One region of the Delftia sp. NA_296.1 genome, then DNA from elsewhere that is predicted to be linked to it. Evidence: riboswitches for the same ligand, from Rfam matches in the RefSeq annotation. Region 1 holds a riboswitch; the other holds the start of a gene.

Region 1 (4,803 bases):
TGCTGCGGCGCAGGCTGTCAGGGATCAGCGGCTCCACGCCCTTTTCGAAGGCGGCGAAGCTGGGCAGGGCCTGGCCGTCCCGGGCGAAGATCTTCCACAGCAGCTCGACATCGGCGCGCGTGGTGGTCTCGTCCAGCGAGATGCACAGGTATTCCTTGAAATACACGCGCAGGTTGGCGCCCATGGACACCGCACGCTCCACGATGGCCTGGGTGGCCGCACCCGTGTGCAGGCTCAGCGTGTCGAAGCTGGGCACCTCGCGCAGCGGCGCGCCCAGCTCGGCCAGGCCGCGCGCCAGGATGGCCGTGTACGAGGCCACGCGGCGGGCGATGCGCTCCAGGCCCTCGGGGCCGTGGTAGACGGCGTACATGCTGGCCACGACGGCGGGCAGCACCTGGGCCGTGCAGATGTTGGAGGTGGCCTTCTCGCGGCGGATGTGCTGCTCGCGCGTCTGCAGTGCCAGGCGGTAGGCGGGCTTGCCGTGCACGTCCACGCTCACGCCGACCAGGCGGCCGGGCAGGGAGCGCTTGAACTCGTCGCGGCAGGCCATGAAGGCGGCATGCGGGCCGCCCGCGCCCATGGGCATGCCAAAGCGCTGGGTGGTGCCCACCACGATGTCGGCACCCCATTCGCCGGGCGGCGTGATCAGGGTCAGCGCCAGCAGGTCGGTGGCCACGATGAAGGCGGCCTGCTTTGCATGGGCCTTGTCCACGTCGGCACGCAGATCGTCGATGCGGCCGCTGGTGGCGGGGTACTGGGCCAGCACGGCGAAGTAGTCGCCCTCCATCAGCTGGTTCCATTCCTCCAGCGAGTTGGCCAGCAGCACCTCGATGCCCAGCGGCGCGGCGCGCGTCTGGATGACCTCGATGGTCTGGGGGTGGGCATCGCCCGCCACCACGAAACGGTTGCTCTTGTTCTTGACGGAGCGCTTGGCCAGCGTCATGGCCTCGGCGGCCGCCGTGGCCTCGTCCAGCATGGAGGCGTTGGCAATCGGCATGGCCGTCAGGTCGCAGACCATGGTCTGGAAGTTGACCAGGGCCTCCATGCGGCCTTGCGAGATCTCGGCCTGGTAGGGCGTGTAGGCCGTGTACCAGGCGGGGTTCTCGAGAATGTTGCGCAGGATGACGCCGGGCGTGTGCGTGCCGTAGTAGCCCTGGCCGATGAAACTTTTGAGCAGCTGGTTGCGGCCGGCAAGTGTCTTGAGTTCGGCCAACGCCTGGGCCTCGGTGGCCGCTGGCGGCAGCGCCATGGGCTGGTGGCGCCGGATGGAGGGCGGGACGATGGCGTCGATCAGCGCATCGCGCGATGCCGCGCCAATGGCGCTGAGCATGTGGGCCTCGTCTTCGGGCGCAATGCCGATATGGCGGGCCACGAATTCGGTGGCGTTCTCGAGGGCGGCAAGGGGCTGGGTGGAGGACATCAGCATGGAGGGACCTGTCTCAAAAGCTGAAAAGCGCCAGGGCGGGCCCTGGCGCCCGTCCTGGCCGGAAAGTGGCGTCAGTTGCTCTGTGCGAAGGCCGTGTAGGCAGCTTCGTCGAGCAGCGCGGCCAGCTGGCCTGCGTCGCTGAGCTTGACCTTGAAGAACCAGCCTTCGCCCAGCGGGTCGCTGTTGGCCAGGGAGGGGTCGTCGCGCAGGGCTTCGTTGACTTCGACGATCTCGCCGCTGACGGGCATGTAGACATCGGCGGCGGCCTTGACGGACTCGACCACGCCGGCCACATCGCCCTGGTTGAAGCTGGTGCCCACGGCGGGCAGATCGACGAACACCACGTCGCCCAGCGCATCCTGCGCGTGGAGGGTGATGCCGACGATGGCCGCGTCAGGGTTGGCGGCGTTGATCCATTCGTGGTCCTTGGAATACTGGATGCTCATGGCTTGCTCCGATAGAAACTGAAAAAGAAACCTGTGAAAGGCGGTTTGAGAAAGGTCAGTGCGCACTGTAGCGGCATGCGATGGCAGGAAAAACGAATCCGCTGAACTCGATCCACGCCAAGCGCGCAGGCTGTCCTCAACCGCGGTGATAGCGGGGCGCCACGAAGGGCGTGGCCTGCACCTGCATGGGCACGGCCTTGCCGCGCACCATGGCCTGCAGCGTGGTGCCGATCGCGGCGCTGCCCGGCTCCACATAGGCCAGTGCCACGGGCTGGTTCAGCGTGGGCGACAGCAGGCCGCTGGTGACCTGGCCGACCTTGCGGCCGCTGGCATCCAGCAGCTCCGTGCCTTCGCGCACGGGTACGCGCTCCAGGGCCACCAGGCCCACGCGCTTGCGCGTGAGCAGCTCGGGCGACTGCAGCTGGGCCAGCACGGTGGCCGCGCCGGGAAAGCCGCCTTCGCGCTCGCCACCGATGCGGCGGACCTTCTGCACGGCCCAGTTCAGGGCGGCCTCGGTCGGGGTGGTGGTCGTGTCCAGATCGTTGCCGTACAGGCACAGGCCGGCTTCCAGGCGCAGCGAATTGCGCGCGCCCAGGCCCACGGGCCTGACTTCGGGCTGGGCCAGCAGGGCACAGGCAAAGGCCTCGGCGTGGCTGGCGGGCAAGGAGATCTCGAAGCCGTCCTCGCCGGTATAGCCGCTGCGCGTGATGTACAGCTCGGCGCCTTCCCAATCGAAGTAGCCGCCCGTCATGAACACCAGCCCGGCCGTGTCGGGCAGCAGGCGCTCCATGGCGGCTGCTGCCTGCGGGCCCTGCAGCGCCAGCAGGCCCCGGTCGAACTGGGGCTCGATTTCACAGCGCTGGCCGATGCGGGCCTGGATGTGCGCCAGGTCTTCGTGCTTGCAGGCGCCGTTGACGATCAGGAACAGGTCGTCCTCGCGGCGCACGAACATCAGGTCGTCCAGGATGCCGCCCGCGTCGTTGAGCAGCAGGCCGTAGCGCTGGCGGTGTTCGCCCAGGCCCAGCACGTCCATGGGCAGCAGCGATTCCAGCGCCGCGCCGGCATCCGGGCCGCGCAGGCTGATCTGGCCCATGTGCGAGACATCGAACAGGCCTGCCGCCTCACGCGTGTGCAGATGCTCGGCCATCAGCCCCTGCGGGTATTGCACGGGCATGGAGTAGCCGGCAAACGGCACCATGCGCGCGCCCAGTTCCTGGTGCAGGTCGAACAGCGGGGTCTTGAGCAGATCGGTGGTGGAGGCGGCGGTCAAGGAGGGACTCTCTTTTCGGCAAGGGGCAAGGCACAACGCCATCCCGGAATCCCGGGATGTCCTGCCCTGCTGTCCGCTTTACCTGAGAGATTCACCCGCACCTTCCATGCGTGGGGCTTGCTCCTTCGGTGGATGGGGCACACCGCCGTGCCCTGCATCTCTCTCCAGCTAGGAACGCCTGCGGCCGTGGCGGCAGGCGGTGCCAGTCCTTTTGCCTGAGCGTTCGGGGCGAACCCTGCGCCTTCGGCGGTGCCGCTGCCTGTGACCATTGCGGCCGGGCGGGCACTCTCTCCTGACCGGCGCATTCTAGCTGCGGCCAGCGTCCGCGCGGCTTCGGGATTTCCGCGGGCCGACTGCCGTTCCATGCGCTTGCCTGCATGGATGCATTTGCAAATTGCATAACTGTCTAAAAAATCTCCTACATTGAGATGCATCGATATATGAAATCTCGTGAGCGAGAAGGAAGAAGCGCACATGCAGCAGACGCTGGGAGACACATTGGCCTGGCCGGCACGTTACCTGCCGAACAAGGAAGCCCTGGTCGCGTGGGAGGGCGGCGAGCGCCGCGCCTGGACCTACGCCCAGCTCGATGCCGAAGTCAACCGCCACGCCCACGGCCTGGCCGAACTGGGCATAGGCCATGGCGACGTGGTCGCGGCCTTTCTCTACAACACGCCGTCCTTTGTCTTCACCATGCTGGCGGCCGCGCGCCTGGGCGCCATCTTCAACCCCATCAACTACCGGCTGGCGGCGCAGGAGCTGGCCTTCATCCTCAAGGACGGCGCAGCGCGCGCCCTGGTGTTCGAGCACGAGGGCGGCGAGGTGGCCGCACGCGCCCAGGCCCTGCTCAAGGCCGAAGGCGGCGGCACTGGCACGGGCATCGAGCACTGGATCTTTGCCGACGATGCCCCGGCCGACCCGCTGCCGATCTGGGCCACGCAGCGCCTGTCCGCCCTGGCCAGGGGCCGCAGCAGCGCGCCGCCCCAGGCCCATGTGCGCGAGAGCGACCCCTGCATCCTCATGTACACCAGCGGCACCACGGGCCGGCCCAAGGGCGTGCTGCATACGCACCGCAGCAAGCTGGCGCACAACGCCCTCATGCACCAGACCATGCAGTTCACGCGCGACGACGTGGGCCTGGCCATGGCGCCGCTCAATCACACGGCCGAGCTGCACACCAGCTTTTTGCCGCGCCTGCAGGCCGGGGCCACCCAGGTGCTGCTGCGCCGCTTCGACGTGGCCGAGGCCTGGCGCCTGATCCGCGAAGAGCGCGTGAGCTTCTTCTTCGCGGCACCCACCATGGTCACCATGCTGCTGGCCGACCCCATTGCCTCGCCCGAGCAGGCGCCCGCGCTGCGGCTGGTGGAGTACGGCGGCGCCTCCATGGCGCCGCACCTGATCCGCGAATGGACGCGCAAGGTCGGCAGCGACCTGGTCCAGGTCTACGGCACCACCGAGATGGGGCCCTGCATGTCCATCCTCCTGCCGCGCGAGCAGCTTTCGCACGCGGGCTCGGCGGGGCTGCCCTCCATGGGCCATGACCTCATCGTGGCGCGCCTGCGCGAAGACAACGCCCCCACCGATCCGGCCGAGGCCTGCCTGCCAGGCGAGGTGGGCGAGATCCTGGTGCGCGGCCCCTGCATGATGGCCGGCTACCTCAA
Region 2 (4,803 bases), on a different contig from region 1:
ACCGAGTCCGGCCTGCTGTTCGGCGGCGTGGGCGATGACGGGGACGATGGCGTGGAGGGCGTGCAGATCGCCTGCCGCACCGAGGACCTGCATGCGCAGCATGCGGATGCGCGCGGCATTTTCAGCGGAGGCTTCTCGGGCGTGGCCTTCGGTGCGGGCGTGCCCTGCATCACGGGCATGGCCCAGGGCTGCGTGCCGCTGGGCGAGGGCCTGGAGATCACCGAGGCGCGCGGCGCCCTGGTCACCGGGCTCAATGGCGATCCGGCCTTGCAGTGCCTGCTGCAACTGCTGGGCGTGGAGCTGGAAGGCAGCGACTGGCAGCCCGCGCTGACCACGGTGCGCAGCACGCTGGCGGCCATTGCGCCGCCGGGCCGGGGCATGGCCCACGGCGTGCTCACCGAAGAGGCCCAGGTGCTGACCCTGGTCGGGCTGGACCCGCTGCGCCAGGGCGTGGCCCTGTCATCGGCCGTGGAGGCCGGGCATTCGGTGATCTTCTGCCGCCGCCAGGCCCAGGTCGCGCGCCAGGAACTGCTGCAACTGGGCGCTGCGCTGCGCGATGCGGCGGAGCCCGAGGAGGCGGCGCCCGAAGGCGAGGCACAGCCCCGCATCCGTGGCGCCATCTACATCAGTTGCCGGGGCCGCGGCGGCGGCCTGTTCGGCGGCCCCGATGCCGAACTGCGCACCCTGCGCCACGCACTGGGCGATGTGCCATTGATCGGCTTCGTCGCCGAAGCCGAGATCATGGACGCCCGCCTGCACCGCTTCGCCGGGGTGTTGACGGTGTTCACTGCCTAGGCGCCGTACACGCCGTACACGCCGTACACACGGTACACACCGTCTGCACCTCAGACCGCGCGCGGGCGCACCGTGCCTGCGCTGCGATCCGGGTCCATGGCTGCGGCCCCCAGAAAATCGAAATCCACGGCCGGCTGCCTGCCGCTGACCAGGTCGGCCAGCGCCATGCCGGAGCCGCAGGCATGGGTCCAGCCCAGCGTGCCGTGGCCGGTGTTCAGGAACAGGTTGGCGATGGGCGAGCGCCCGATCAGCGGCACATTGCTGGGCGTGGCGGGGCGCAGGCCGCTCCAGAACTGGGCGCGCCCGGTATCGCCGGCGCCGGGGAACAGCTGCTGCACGCGCCGCACGATGGCCTCGCAGCGCACGGGGTCCAGGTTGCGGTCGTAGCCGTTGAACTCGGCCGTGCCGGCAATGCGCAGGCGGTCGCCCCGCGCGCCGGTGTAGCGCGAGAACACCAGCTTGAACTCATCGTCCGTGAGGCTGACCTGGTAGGCCTTGGCGGGGTCCAGCACCGGCAGGGTCACGGAGTAGCCCTTGGCCGGGTAGATGGGCAGGTGCAGCCCCAGCGGCTGGGCCAGCAGCGGGCTGAACGAGCCCATGGCCAGCACATAGGCGTCGCCCTGGATGCGTTCGTAGCGGCCATCGGCATTGGTCACCTCCACGTGGTCGATATGGCGGCTGGCGCCCGCACCCGTGGTGCGCAGCGCCATGACGTGGTGGCCGTGGCGGAACTGCACGCCCGTGGTGGTGGCAATGCGTGCCAGCTCGCGGGTGAAGAGGTTGGCGTCGCCCGATTCATCCTCGGCCGTATAGGTGGCGCCCGCTATCTGCCCGCGCACATGGGCCAGGGCCGGCTCCAGGCGCACGGCTTCGTCGGCGTCGATCAGGCGGCGGTCGCAGCCCAGGGCCTGCATCTGCTCGGTGGGCTTGAGCGCACCCTCGAACTCGCGGGCGTTCGTGTAGAAGTGCAGGATGCCCTGCATGCGCTGCTCGTACTGGATGCCGGTGTCCGACCGCAGCTGCTGCAGGGCCTCGCGGCTGTAGGTGCCCAGGCGAACGATCTGCTGGATGTTGTGGCGCGTGCGCGCGGGCGTGCAGTTGCGCAGGAAGGACAGACCCCAGAGCCACTGGCGCATGTCGGCGCGCAGGCGGAACAGCAGGGGGGCGTCCTGCCGGCCCAGCCAGCCCAGCAACTTCAGCGGTGCGCCGGGGTTGGCCCAGGGTTCGGCATGGCTGACCGAGATCTGCCCGCCGTTGGCAAAGCTGGTTTCGGCGCCGGGCGCAGCCTGGCGGTCGATGACGGTCACTTCATGACCGAGAGATTGCAGATAGTAGGCCGAGGCGGTGCCGATCAGGCCGGCTCCGAGAACGATGACGCGCATGACAATGCCCTTTCAAAGGCATGTGCCGGTCACGCGGAAGCTGGTAGCTATGGATTCAATAGCAAGCAGCCGGCGTCCGTCGTGACGCAGCTGCCGCTCCCCCTGTCCTTGGTACCTGAGAGATTCACCGCCGTCCATGGGAACGGGGCTTGCTCCTTCGGTGCGCCGCATATTGCGTGCGGCGGCTCTCCAGACGGCATGTTGTGTTTGCAGTACGGAACCTGAGCGTGTATGGGAGTTTGCGCCTTCGGTGAGGCTCGGCACCGTGGTGCCCGCCTGCTCTCCTGCAGGGGCGATTCTATGTGGCTTGCGCAGCCGGTTCCAGTCGTACTGGGGATACCACCAGTTACTACCTGTATGTGGTGTGGCCGATTCAGGGTATTCCCTATATCGCTCAAGCGCCTCCCTCGTAGCGCTGGCACGAGCCTTCGATTTCATGTAAAAAAACTATTGAAATAGAAAAAAACATGATTTAGCCTATCGGTATGTGTGGTGGTTTGACAGCGCATGTTCTGATCGATTGAACCTCCATGGGGTAACCATGGGTTGTATATCTGTCGGATAGGCGACTTACCGTTGCACAGGTGAAGGTCTATGGAAACTGGCCCGCCACTGGAAAAAATACAAGCACGGTGAATATGGTTCGTTGAGGGAGGAAAAAAATGATTTGCATCGCAAACCCGGCTGAAGTTGTGCCCGGCTCAATGGGCAATGGAGCAGTGCGCAAGCGCTGATGGAAATCCACCTTTTTTGATTGACGCGCAGGATCTGCGCGAAACCCTGTTACTTCCAATGTCACCGGTTGCAAGGTGAGTTGTGAGTTCTTGACTCAAATAGAACTATCCGAGGTGCGGCGATGCAAATGCGCTGGGTACAACTGATGGCCATTGCCATTGGGGAAAATATTTTCCTGTCTGATTTCCTTGAAAAAATGGGGAATATCATGCGCGTTCTTGATCGCCTGCCTAGTTCGGTGTTTTTACGAAAATGGCGTGCAGCGAGGTACTTGTTCTCGTTGCTGCTGCTTTCGTGCGCCGGTATTTCATCCACGGCACTCGCGGCGACCATCGTTTTCACGGTCACCGACAACAGCGACGCTCCAAATGCCAATGCAACGACACCAACCACCTGTGTCAGCACGCTGGGGGGTACCTTTGCTGGCGCATGTACGCTGCGAGCGGCCATTCAGGCAGCCAACTACACGCTACAAACGCTGGATCCGAGTGCCGATGTTTCCATCGTCTTTGCGCCGACACTGTCTACGTCGGTACGAACCATACAGAGCGGGACATCCAAGGATGCGGCGGGAAACCTCCATCCGTATGTCGACAATCAGACGGTTTACGTGCGCTGTGCCAACACATTCGTCAGCGGAGCCCAGTCCGGCGCCGTGACGGGAGCCACCAATGCCTGTGGTCAAACCCAGATGATCAGCGGCGGCGATACGGGCACCACCACTGGTGCCGGTGGTGCCTGGTACTGGCTCAAAGGCACCGTGCCAGCCGGCACGGGCTCATTGACCATCGATTTCGGGGGAGTCATACAAGTCCAGAACTGGGCGGACTCCGCCTGGGAAACTTTTTATCTTGGTGGGAAGAACATCACGCTCACCAATTCGCCCAACATGACCTGTGGCGAAGCGGTATTCGTCGTTGGCTCCCCGGCGAACAATGTCACCATTGATCGCGTCGGCCTGGTGAATGTGGCGCCAACCCCTGCGGGAGAGGGGACGCCGTTCAACTGCGAGCTGTACGCGGAGATTCATCAAGGCGCACAAAACGTATTCTTTACCAATAGCACGATCAATTCCGCGATATGGAATGGAAATTACGGCAATAACAAGGGCTCGGCCATTTCCGTTGCCGCAAGCAACGGTACAGGCACGGTTTCCAACATTGTTGTCGATAATTTCACTGTAACGAATCTGCCCAATCCTATCGGGGGAATGCAGCTCGAGCAGTTTTTCCAGGTCATGTCGAACATGACCGTCAACGGATTGACGATCAAAAATTCGAATATCGCACTGAGCCCGACTGGTGGAAATGCGCCCAGGGCCGTGGTGTCGGTTGATGGAACGATCAGCCTGGCCAATGGAATTGGTCTGGCCGTGACGGGTAATACCTTCTCGCTGCCTATCGCCGCCTATACCGGGTCATCGCCAACGCATGTGTCGGCACCAACGGTGAATACGGCAGCCTCAGGCACGACGCAGGTAGTGACGGTGACCGATAACAACTTCACTGGCGGCGGGGACGGGGTGAATATCGGTGGTACGGGTACGGCACCAGGATTGATTGGCAACAACAAGATGACAAGCCAGTCGAGAAGTGCCATTCGTATCACTACGCGTGATTTCTTCAAGATTTCTCAGAACACGCTGTTTTCCGTGCCTGTGGCTGCAAACTCAGGCATCAGTTTGCTGACGACGGGCAATGGACAAACCGGATGGACTCCCACCCTTGGCGTCGGCGCCAGTGACACCGCCGCCTGCACCTGGACATTCAATATCACGGCAAATGCCAATGCGAGCGAGCCGGCACCGTATACGGTGGAAGCCTTTTGGTCGCCGACCGGCGCGGGCGTCAACGATGCGCAGGTCTATCTGGGCTCCGAAACCATGGCCGGA

The links. Region 1 has a riboswitch for glycine ahead of gcvT (glycine cleavage system aminomethyltransferase GcvT). Riboswitches for the same ligand answer to the same signal wherever they lie in the genome.
Region 2: it holds a riboswitch for glycine, as region 1 does, so the genes downstream of both, ACUTR7_RS29040 (D-amino acid dehydrogenase) here and gcvT (glycine cleavage system aminomethyltransferase GcvT) in region 1, are expected to answer to the same signal.

What each region holds. Positions count from the first base shown of each region.
Region 1 covers NZ_JBQZGF010000006.1:200,985-205,787, reverse strand. Annotated here, with positions in the region: gene gcvP (aminomethyl-transferring glycine dehydrogenase) at 1-1,426, opposite strand, end outside; gene gcvH (glycine cleavage system protein GcvH) at 1,498-1,872, opposite strand; gene gcvT (glycine cleavage system aminomethyltransferase GcvT) at 2,009-3,142, opposite strand; glycine riboswitch at 3,202-3,320, opposite strand; glycine riboswitch at 3,336-3,447, opposite strand; gene ACUTR7_RS16905 (fatty acid--CoA ligase) at 3,617-4,803, shown strand, end outside.
Region 2 covers NZ_JBQZGF010000020.1:5,920-10,722, reverse strand. Annotated here, with positions in the region: gene ACUTR7_RS29045 (FIST signal transduction protein) at 1-795, shown strand, start outside; gene ACUTR7_RS29040 (D-amino acid dehydrogenase) at 846-2,177, opposite strand; glycine riboswitch at 2,270-2,380, opposite strand; partial or broken gene ACUTR7_RS29035 (invasin domain 3-containing protein) at 3,040-4,803, shown strand, end outside.